Regions from separate parts of the Sphingomonas sp. Leaf257 genome, predicted to be linked through region 2. Evidence: predicted binding sites of a transcription regulator. Region 2 holds the regulator's gene; the other holds the start of a gene.
What was found. Region 2 encodes LexA, which represses DNA repair genes until DNA is damaged. Its sites were predicted from a motif close to GTTCCNCNCTTGTTCT; they were not measured.

Region 1 (4,295 bases), on a different contig from region 2:
TCGCAGCCCGCTGCCAGCCCGGACCGCGCCCGGTGCCGCGCCCGACATTGGCGAAGGGGTCGGCATGTTCGGACCAGTTCGCACGCCACAGGCTTTCGCCGCCGGTCATGCTCGTCTCGCTCTCGATATGCTCGGGCGGCAGTTCGCCGACGAAGCGACTGGGCAGGCTCGACGTCCATTGGCCATAGATACGGCGATTGGCCGCGTGGAGGATCACCGCCTTTCGCCGCGCGCGGGTGATCGCGACATAGGCGAGCCGCCGCTCCTCCTCCAGGCTGCGCGTGCCGCCTTCATCGATCGCACGCTGCGACGGAAACAGGCCTTCCTCCCAGCCCGCCAGGAACACCGTGTCGAACTCCAGCCCCTTGGCGGCATGGATCGTCATGATCGTCACCTCGGGCTCGCGCTGGTCGCCGTCGCGGTCCATGACCAGCGAGACATGCTCCAGGAACGCGCCGAGCGACTCGTAATCCTCCATTGCGCGGACGAGTTCGGACAGGTTCTCCAGCCGCCCGGCCGCCTCCGCCGACTTTTCGTTCTGGTACATGGCGGTATAGCCGCTCTCGTCGAGTAACTGGCGCGCCAGTTCCGGGTGGGCGAGGTCGCGCGCCATGTCGCGCCAGCGTGCGATGTCGCCGATCAGATTGCCCAGGCTCCGGCGCGCCTGCGGGGTCAGCTCGTCGGTGTCGAGGATACGCGCCGAGGCGATGGTCAGCGGCAGTCCTTCGGCCCGCGCCAGTTGGTGGATCTTCGCCAGCGCCTTGTCGCCCAAGCCGCGCTTGGGAACGTTGACGATTCGCTCGAACGCCAGATCGTCCGACGGCTGGTTGACGATGCGCAGATACGCAAGCGCATCGCGGATTTCGGCGCGCTCGTAAAAGCGGAACCCGCCGACGATCCGATAGGGCAGACCGATCGCGATAAAGCGATCCTCGAATTCGCGGGTCTGGTGAGAGGCGCGAACGAGAATGGCGATATTGTCGTAGGACGTACCCGACCGCCGCGCCGATTCGATCTCCTCGCCGACCCGCCGCGCTTCCTCGGGGCCGTCCCAGACGCCCAGCACCTGGACCTTCTCGCCGACGTCCAACTCGGTCCAAAGCGTCTTGCCGAGCCGACCGCCATTATTGGCGATCACCCCCGAGGCCGCGCCCAAGATGTGCGGCGTCGAACGGTAATTCTGTTCCAGCCGGATGACCTTGGCACCCGGAAAGTCCCGCTCGAAGCGCAGGATATTCTCCACCTGCGCGCCACGCCACGAATAGATGGACTGATCGTCATCGCCGACACAGGCGATGTTCTTGCGCGCCTGGGCAAGCAGTCGCAGCCAGAGATACTGGACGCTGTTGGTGTCCTGATACTCGTCCACCATGATATAGCGGAAGCGCTGCTGATAATGCTCCAGCACGTCGCGATGCGTCTTCAGGATGGTCAGCATGTGGAGCAGCAGATCACCGAAGTCGCAGGCGTTCACGCTGCGCAGCCGGTCCTGATATTGCCGGTAGAGCTCGGCCCCCTGGCCGTTGGCGTAACGCTCGGCTTCGCCCGCATCGATATCGCCGGGGACCAGCCCCTTGTTCTTCCATTCGTCGATCAGGCCGCCCAAGGCGCGCGCCGGAAAGCGCTTTTCGTCGATGTCCGCCGCCACGATCAACTGCTTGAGCAATCGCAGCTGATCGTCGGTGTCGAGGATGGTGAAGTTGGATTGCAGCCCGACCAGTTCGGCATGACGGCGCAGCATCTTGGCCCCGATCGCATGGAAGGTGCCCAGCCATGGCATCCCCTCCACCGCGTCACCGACCAGCCGCCCGACGCGCTCGCGCATCTCGCGTGCGGCCTTGTTGGTGAAGGTGACCGACAGAATCTCCGACGGCCAGGCCTTGCGCGTATAGAGAAGGTGCGCCAGCCGTGCGGTCAGTGCCGCCGTCTTGCCCGTGCCCGCGCCCGCCAGCACCAGCACCGGCCCGTCCGTGGTCAACACCGCCTCGCGCTGCGCGGGGTTCAACGTCCGAAGATAGGGATAATCGGCCAGCGAAGCGGCGGGATCGGAAGAAGGCACGGTCATCGCGAACAGTTAGGGAACGTTTGCAGCGGGGGCAACCACCCGTAATCTCGGCCCGGCCTTGTTTCATCGCGGGACGCGTCATCATAGCGTCTTTTGTGCGACGCGAAAGCGACATGTCCGCCGCCTAGAGGCACCGCGTGCCGACGAGCGGCGGGGTGACCCCATCACTCACGCCGCCGTGAAGGGCACGATCCGATGCAGGAGCACCACAAGATGAAGAAGTTTACGGCAGCCGCCATTGCGGCTTCTCTGTTTGCGTCCGCAACGGCTCAGGCCGAAATGCGCGAGCCGGTCACGGTCACCGTTCGTCACGCCGATCTCGATCTGCACCGTGCCGCTGATCGCGCCCAGTTCGACGCGCGTATCCGCCGTGCCGCGACCATGGCGTGCGGCCATGTAACGGCCGATCTGCGCCGCAACGCCGACATCACGCGCTGCCGCCGAGAGATGATGGCGGACGCCGCGATCAAGGTCGCGGCATTGTCGACCGCCGCGCCGGTCGCGCTGGCCAGCAACAACTGAGATCATGAACGGCACTCGACCGGGCGGTCCGATACACCGCCCGGTCGCGTTCCGATGTGAGACGGCGTGGACCGGCGGGCACCGGGCAGCCGTCATGAAAATGTCACCAGAAAGGCGCAACGCGATTGGTCATGACATCCTATGCGCTCGCCGGTGGCCAATCCGAATCCCACGTTCGCGGGCCGCGTCTCGATGCCGGGCTCCATCCGATGGGCCGTTGGGTGTTCACTGCCCTGTTGATCGGCGGCCTCGCCTATGCCGGCTATAGCATTGCGGTGGACACCGCCCGCGTCGGTGAGCCGATGGCGATGGGCGTGTTCGCTTTTCTGGGGCTGGCGCTGCTGATCGCACTGGGCTTCGAGTTCGTGAACGGGTTTCACGATACCGCCAATGCGGTCGCCACCGTCATCTATACCCATTCGATGCCCGCCCCGCTGGCGGTCGTCTGGTCCGGTTTCTTCAATTTCCTGGGCGTTCTGACCTCGACCGGAGCCGTCGCCTATTCCATCATCACGCTGTTGCCCATCGACCTGATGCTGCATGTCGGCTCGGCTGGCGGGTTCGCGATGATCTTTGCGCTGCTGCTGGCAGCGGTTCTTTGGAACCTGGCAACCTGGGCGGTAGGGCTGCCCAATTCGTCGAGCCATGCGCTGATCGGCTCGATCCTGGGCGTCGGGCTCGCCAACCAGTTGCTGTCCAGCATTCCCGGCACCTCCGGGGTCGATATGGCGCAGGTGTGGAAGGTCCTGTCCGCACTGCTGTTCAGCCCGCTGATCGGTTTTGCCGGTGCTCTGATGCTGCTGCTCGTCATGAAGCGTTTCCTGCGCGACAAGCGCCTCTATCGCGAGCCGGAGGGCGATACGCCGCCGCCGCGCGGCATCCGTGCGCTTCTGATCTTCACCTGCACGGCGGTCAGCTTCGCGCATGGCGGCAATGACGGGCAGAAGGGCATGGGGCTGATCATGCTGATCCTGATCGGCTGCGCGCCGACCGCCTATGCGCTGAACCGCACGCTGCCCGAGAGCGCCATGCCTGCCTTCGTGCGCAGCGCGCAGGTTGCGGCGACAGCCTATGCCGCACATGGTGCGCAAGGCACCCCCTCGGTCGATCAGGCGCGCGCGGACGTGGTCGACGCCGTCCGCAAAAAGGCGATCGATACGCCCAAAGTCTATGCGGGCCTGTCCGCGCTGTCGCGCGACATCGGCGAACGGATCGGCAATTACGGCGCGCTCAGCCGTATCCCCGCCGCCGTCGTGCCCAACCTGCGCAACGACATGTATCTGGTCCTCGACACCACCCGCATGGTGACCAAGAGCGAGACGGCCAAGCAGCGCTTCACCGCCGCCGAGATCGAGTCGCTCAACGGCTATGCCGGGTCGCTGGAGCGGGGCACCCGCTATATCCCGCTCTGGGTGAAGGTCACGGTCGCCCTGGCGCTGGGCCTGGGTACCATGGTCGGCTGGCGGCGGATCGTGGTGACGGTCGGTGAGCGGATCGGCAAGACGCATCTGACCTATGGCATGGGGGCCGCAGCCGAACTGATGACGGCAGCGACGATCTTCGGTGCGGAATATATTGGCCGTCCGGTGTCGACCACGCATATCCTGACCTCCGGCGTCGCCGGGGCGTCTGTCGCCAATGGCGCAGGTCTTCAGTTCCGGACGATCCGCAACATGCTGCTGGCCTGGGTCCTGACGCTGCCCGCCGC
Region 2 (4,295 bases):
CGGGCTATCGGTCTGGGCGCGATGCTGGTGGTGGCGGGTATGCTGCTGGCCTGGGCGCGTGCCGAGTCGGTCCGGGCACCTGTGCTGGTGCGGCCGGTGATGGCAGACATGGTAGCCGAGGTGGAGACGGCGGAGCCCTTGGCGGCGCGGCAGATCGTCCGACTGATGCTGCGACCGGTTCGGGCGCGGGACGGGCGCGGGCGGATATTGAGCATGCCGCCACGCATTCGGATATCGGTGCCGCAGGAGGATGCGCCGATAGGATTGGGGCCGGGCGCACGGGTCCGATTGCGGGCGCGGCTGATGCCGCCGCCGGGGCCGGTCGCGCCGGGAGGCTATGACTTTGCGCGCGCGGCATGGTTTCAGCGTATCGGTGCCACGGGGCGCGGCTTCGCGCCGGTACAGATACTGCACCAGGCCGATCAAGGTCCCGGGTTGCGCCAGCGCCTGTCGGAGCGGATCACGAGCCAGCTTCCGGGCAGTGCGGGCGGGATTGCGGCGGCGCTGGCGACGGGAGATGTCGGCGCGATCGCGCAGGACGACGCCGAGGCGATGCGGCGAGCCGGGCTGGCGCATCTCCTGTCGGTCAGCGGCCTTCACATCACGGCGGTCGTCGGGATCGTCATGGTGCTGACGATCAGGCTGCTGGCGCTCTGGCCGTGGCTGGCGTTGCGGGTTCGACTGCCGTTGGTCGGAGCAGCGGCCGGAGCCGTTGCCGCCGTCGGATATACGTGGCTGACCGGAGCGGAGGTTCCGACGATACGCTCCTGTGTCGCGGCGATGCTGGTCCTGGCGGCGCTGGCCATGGGTCGGGAAGCGATGACCCTGCGCCTTGTCGCAGCAGGGGCGCTGATCGTGCTGATCTTCCGGCCCGAGGCATTGGTGGGGGCCAGTTTCCAGCTCTCCTTTGCAGCGATCACCGCCATTGTCGCGCTTCATGAGCACCCGGCGGTTCGCCGATGGTTAGGGCCGCATCCCGATTGGCGCTGGGCGGCCTTGCGGCATCTGGGCGCGTTGCTGCTGACCGGGCTGGTGGTCGAGGCGGCGCTGATGCCGATCGCCGTCTATCATTTCCACAAGGCGGGGCTTTACGGCGCACTGGCCAATATCGTCGCGATCCCCTGGACGACCTTCATCGCCATGCCGCTGGAGATGATCGCATTGTTGCTGGAGCCCATGGGGTTGGGCGGCCCATTCTGGTGGTTGCTCGGACTGGCCCTGGGCCTGTTGTTGAAGCTGGCGCATGCGGTGTCCGCCATGCCGGGATCGGTGGTCGCCTTGCCCGTGGCGTCGGGATGGGCGTTCGGGCTGGCCGTCGCGGGGGGATTGTGGATCGCGCTTTGGCGGACCCGGTGGCGATGGCTCGGGACGCCTGCGCTGATGGCCGGTATATGGGTCATGTTGGCAGCGCCTGCACCCGACCTTATCGTCACCGGCGACGGTCGACATGCTGGGATCGCGTCGGGGCATGGCATGGCGCTGCTCCGTGATCGGGCGGGGGATTATATGCGGACCACCCTGTCCGAACTCAGCGGCACCGATGCCGAGCCGCTGGCGCTGGCCGATCAACCGGCGGCGCGTTGCGGGCGGGATATGTGCGTGACCGTTTTGGAGAAGCGCGGGCGGCGCTGGCGGATCGCGGCGACGCGCAGTGGTTATCCGGTGCCATGGACGCAGTTGGTGGCGCTTTGCGGTCGGGTGGATATCATGATCGCCGACCGTCGCCTGCCCGATGCGTGCCGGCCGCGCTGGTTGAAATTGGACAGCTTTGTCTTGGAGCGGACCGGCGGCGTCTCCATCCGGCTCGATCCACCCATGGTGCGGGTGGTGCGCCAACCCGGTGATCGCCATCCATGGTCGATGACCGGACAGAGGGGAGGGCGATAGGCCCTCTATCAACGAAGGGCGATGCATTCGACAGCCCCAAACCGAGACTGTGAGCAAAGCCATCCAAAGCCGGATCAGGGCTTTCTAAGATGGCTTTGCTCCGCCCTCATTCGTAGCGGCGCAGGATGCCCGACAGCTTGCCCTGCACCCGCACCTGCGCGGGCGCGTAGCGCTGCGGGTCATAGGCGCGGTTGGCGGGATCGAGGCGGACCATCGAGCCTTCGCGCCGGAAATATTTCAGCGTCGCTTCGCTATCGTCGATCAGCGCGACCACGATCTGTCCGTCGCGCGCCACATCGGTACGGCGGATCAGCGCATAGTCGCCGTCGAGGATACCCGCCTCGACCATCGAATCGCCGGATACTTCCAGCGCATAATGTTCGCCCGAGCCGAGCAATGCGGCGGGCACGGCCAGCATCGAACTGCCCTCGAACGCCTCGATCGGCAAACCGGCGGCGATCCGGCCATGGAGCGGGATTTCGACCACGTCATTGGCAGGCTCGACTGCCGGACGCGGGGTGGGCGCACGGACATTGGCGGATGCGGGTTCGGCCGCCACGGTCTTTTCCGGCCGGTCAGGCATCCGCAACACTTCCAGCGCGCGGGCGCGATTGGGCAGGCGACGGATGAAGTGGCGTTCCTCCAGTGCGGAGATCAGACGGTGGACGCCCGACTTGGACTTGAGGTCCAGCGCCTCCTTCATCTCTTCGAAAGACGGCGAGACGCCGGTTTCCTTCAAACGGTCGTTGATGAAGCAGACAAGCTCATGCTGCTTTGCGGTGAGCATCGCGATCCTCCGTCCAGAACAGACGTGGAACTTATATGGAACGTTTTGGCTTGCGTCAAGCGAGCATCAGGATTTCCGCCGAGTCGCCTGTCGCGGCGGGGGGAGCGTGTGGCGGGCGGATGATAAGGCAGGTCGAACGCGCCAAAGTCAGCAGCATCGAGCTGTCCTGGATGGCCGCCGCATGAACCCGCCCGTCTATCATCGCCGCGCGAAGATAGTCGATGCGCGGGCCATTGGCGGGCAAATCCTCGCCCAGTATGGCGGGGATGGGCCTGGGCAGTGGCTCGGCCGCACCTGCCAGATGCGCGATCAGGGGGCGCACGAACAGCGTTGCGGTGACGAAGGCCGAGACGGGATTGCCCGGCAGGCTGAGCACCACCGTCTCGCCGAGCCGTCCCGCCATCATCGGCTTGCCGGGGCGAAGCGCGATACGCCAGAAATCGACGCTCCCGCCCGCCGCCTTGAGCGCGGGTTGGACCAGATCATGATCGCCGACCGAGGCGCCGCCGGTCGTCACCAGCAGGTCGGCCTCAACCGAGGCAAAGGCGTCGCGGAGCTTATCGAGATCATCGGGCAGGATGCCCAGATCGATGATCTCGACCGGCAGATCGGCCAGCATCGCCGCCAGCATGACGCCGTTCGATTCGGGCAGGGCGGCGGGATCGGTGCTACCGGGCGGGACCAGTTCGTCGCCGGTCGCGGCGATCGCGACACGAACGGTCGGTCGGACGGGCAGGACGGCGTGACCGCCGGTCGCCGCCACCGCGATGCGCGCGGGGGTCAGTCGCTGCCCGGCAGCGATCAGCGTTGCGCCTTCGGAAAAATCGAGCCCGCGCCGCCGTACATTGCGGCCCTGATGGGCGGGGCCTTCGCCTGCCAGCGTCAGGACCGCGCCGTCGCGCGCCGCTTCCTCCTGGATCAGAACGGTGTCAGTCCCTTCCGGAAGCACCGCGCCGGTAAAGATACGCGTCGCCTGTGCTCGCTCGACCGAACCGCTAAACGGCCGTCCCGCCGCGCTTTCACCGATGACGGTCCATGGCCCCGGCATGTCCTGAAAGCGGATGGCGTAGCCGTCCATCGCCGACAGGTCGTGCGCAGGCTGGGTCCGCCGCGCGGTCACGTCACGCGCGGCCCAGCGTCCGGCAGCTTGGCGCAACGGCAGTTCGACGATGGAGCGTTCGCTGGCCAGGGCGAGCAATCGGGCCTGGGCTTCGGGGACGGGGAGAAGAATGACGGTCGCTCCTTTTGGCCCAAGGACGCTTTTCCGCAGCGTCCGTTCCCCTGCGATCGGAGGCGTTAGGCGTTCCAGTCGCCGGACTTGCCGCCGGTCTTGGCGATCAGGCGAATATCACCGATCGTCATGCGCTTATCGAGGGCCTTTGCCATGTCGTACACGGTCAACAGCGTCACCGACACGGCGGTCAGGGCTTCCATCTCGACACCGGTCTGGCCCGCCATGGCAGCGGTGGCGGTGGCGGTCACGCCTCCCTCGTCCAGAACCAGATCGATCTCTACCTTGCTCAGAGGCAGGGGGTGGCAGAGCGGAATGAGGTCGCTGGTCTTCTTGGCGGCCATGATGCCCGCCACCCGCGCGACCGCCAGCACATCGCCCTTCTGAACG

Region 1: a site for LexA is predicted at 2,068-2,083, ahead of ASF14_RS11485 (ATP-dependent helicase). Genes of this name have one in related genera too.

What each region holds. Positions count from the first base shown of each region.
Region 1 is NZ_LMMH01000023.1:122,993-127,287, reverse strand. It holds gene ASF14_RS11485 (ATP-dependent helicase) at 1-2,065, opposite strand, end outside; gene ASF14_RS11480 (UrcA family protein) at 2,279-2,587, shown strand; gene ASF14_RS11475 (inorganic phosphate transporter) at 2,719-4,295, shown strand, end outside.
Region 2 is NZ_LMMH01000034.1:352,281-356,575, reverse strand. It holds gene ASF14_RS17515 (ComEC/Rec2 family competence protein) at 1-1,887, shown strand, start outside; gene lexA (transcriptional repressor LexA) at 1,994-2,674, opposite strand; gene ASF14_RS17505 (molybdopterin molybdotransferase MoeA) at 2,730-3,905, opposite strand; gene moaC (cyclic pyranopterin monophosphate synthase MoaC) at 3,971-4,295, opposite strand, start outside.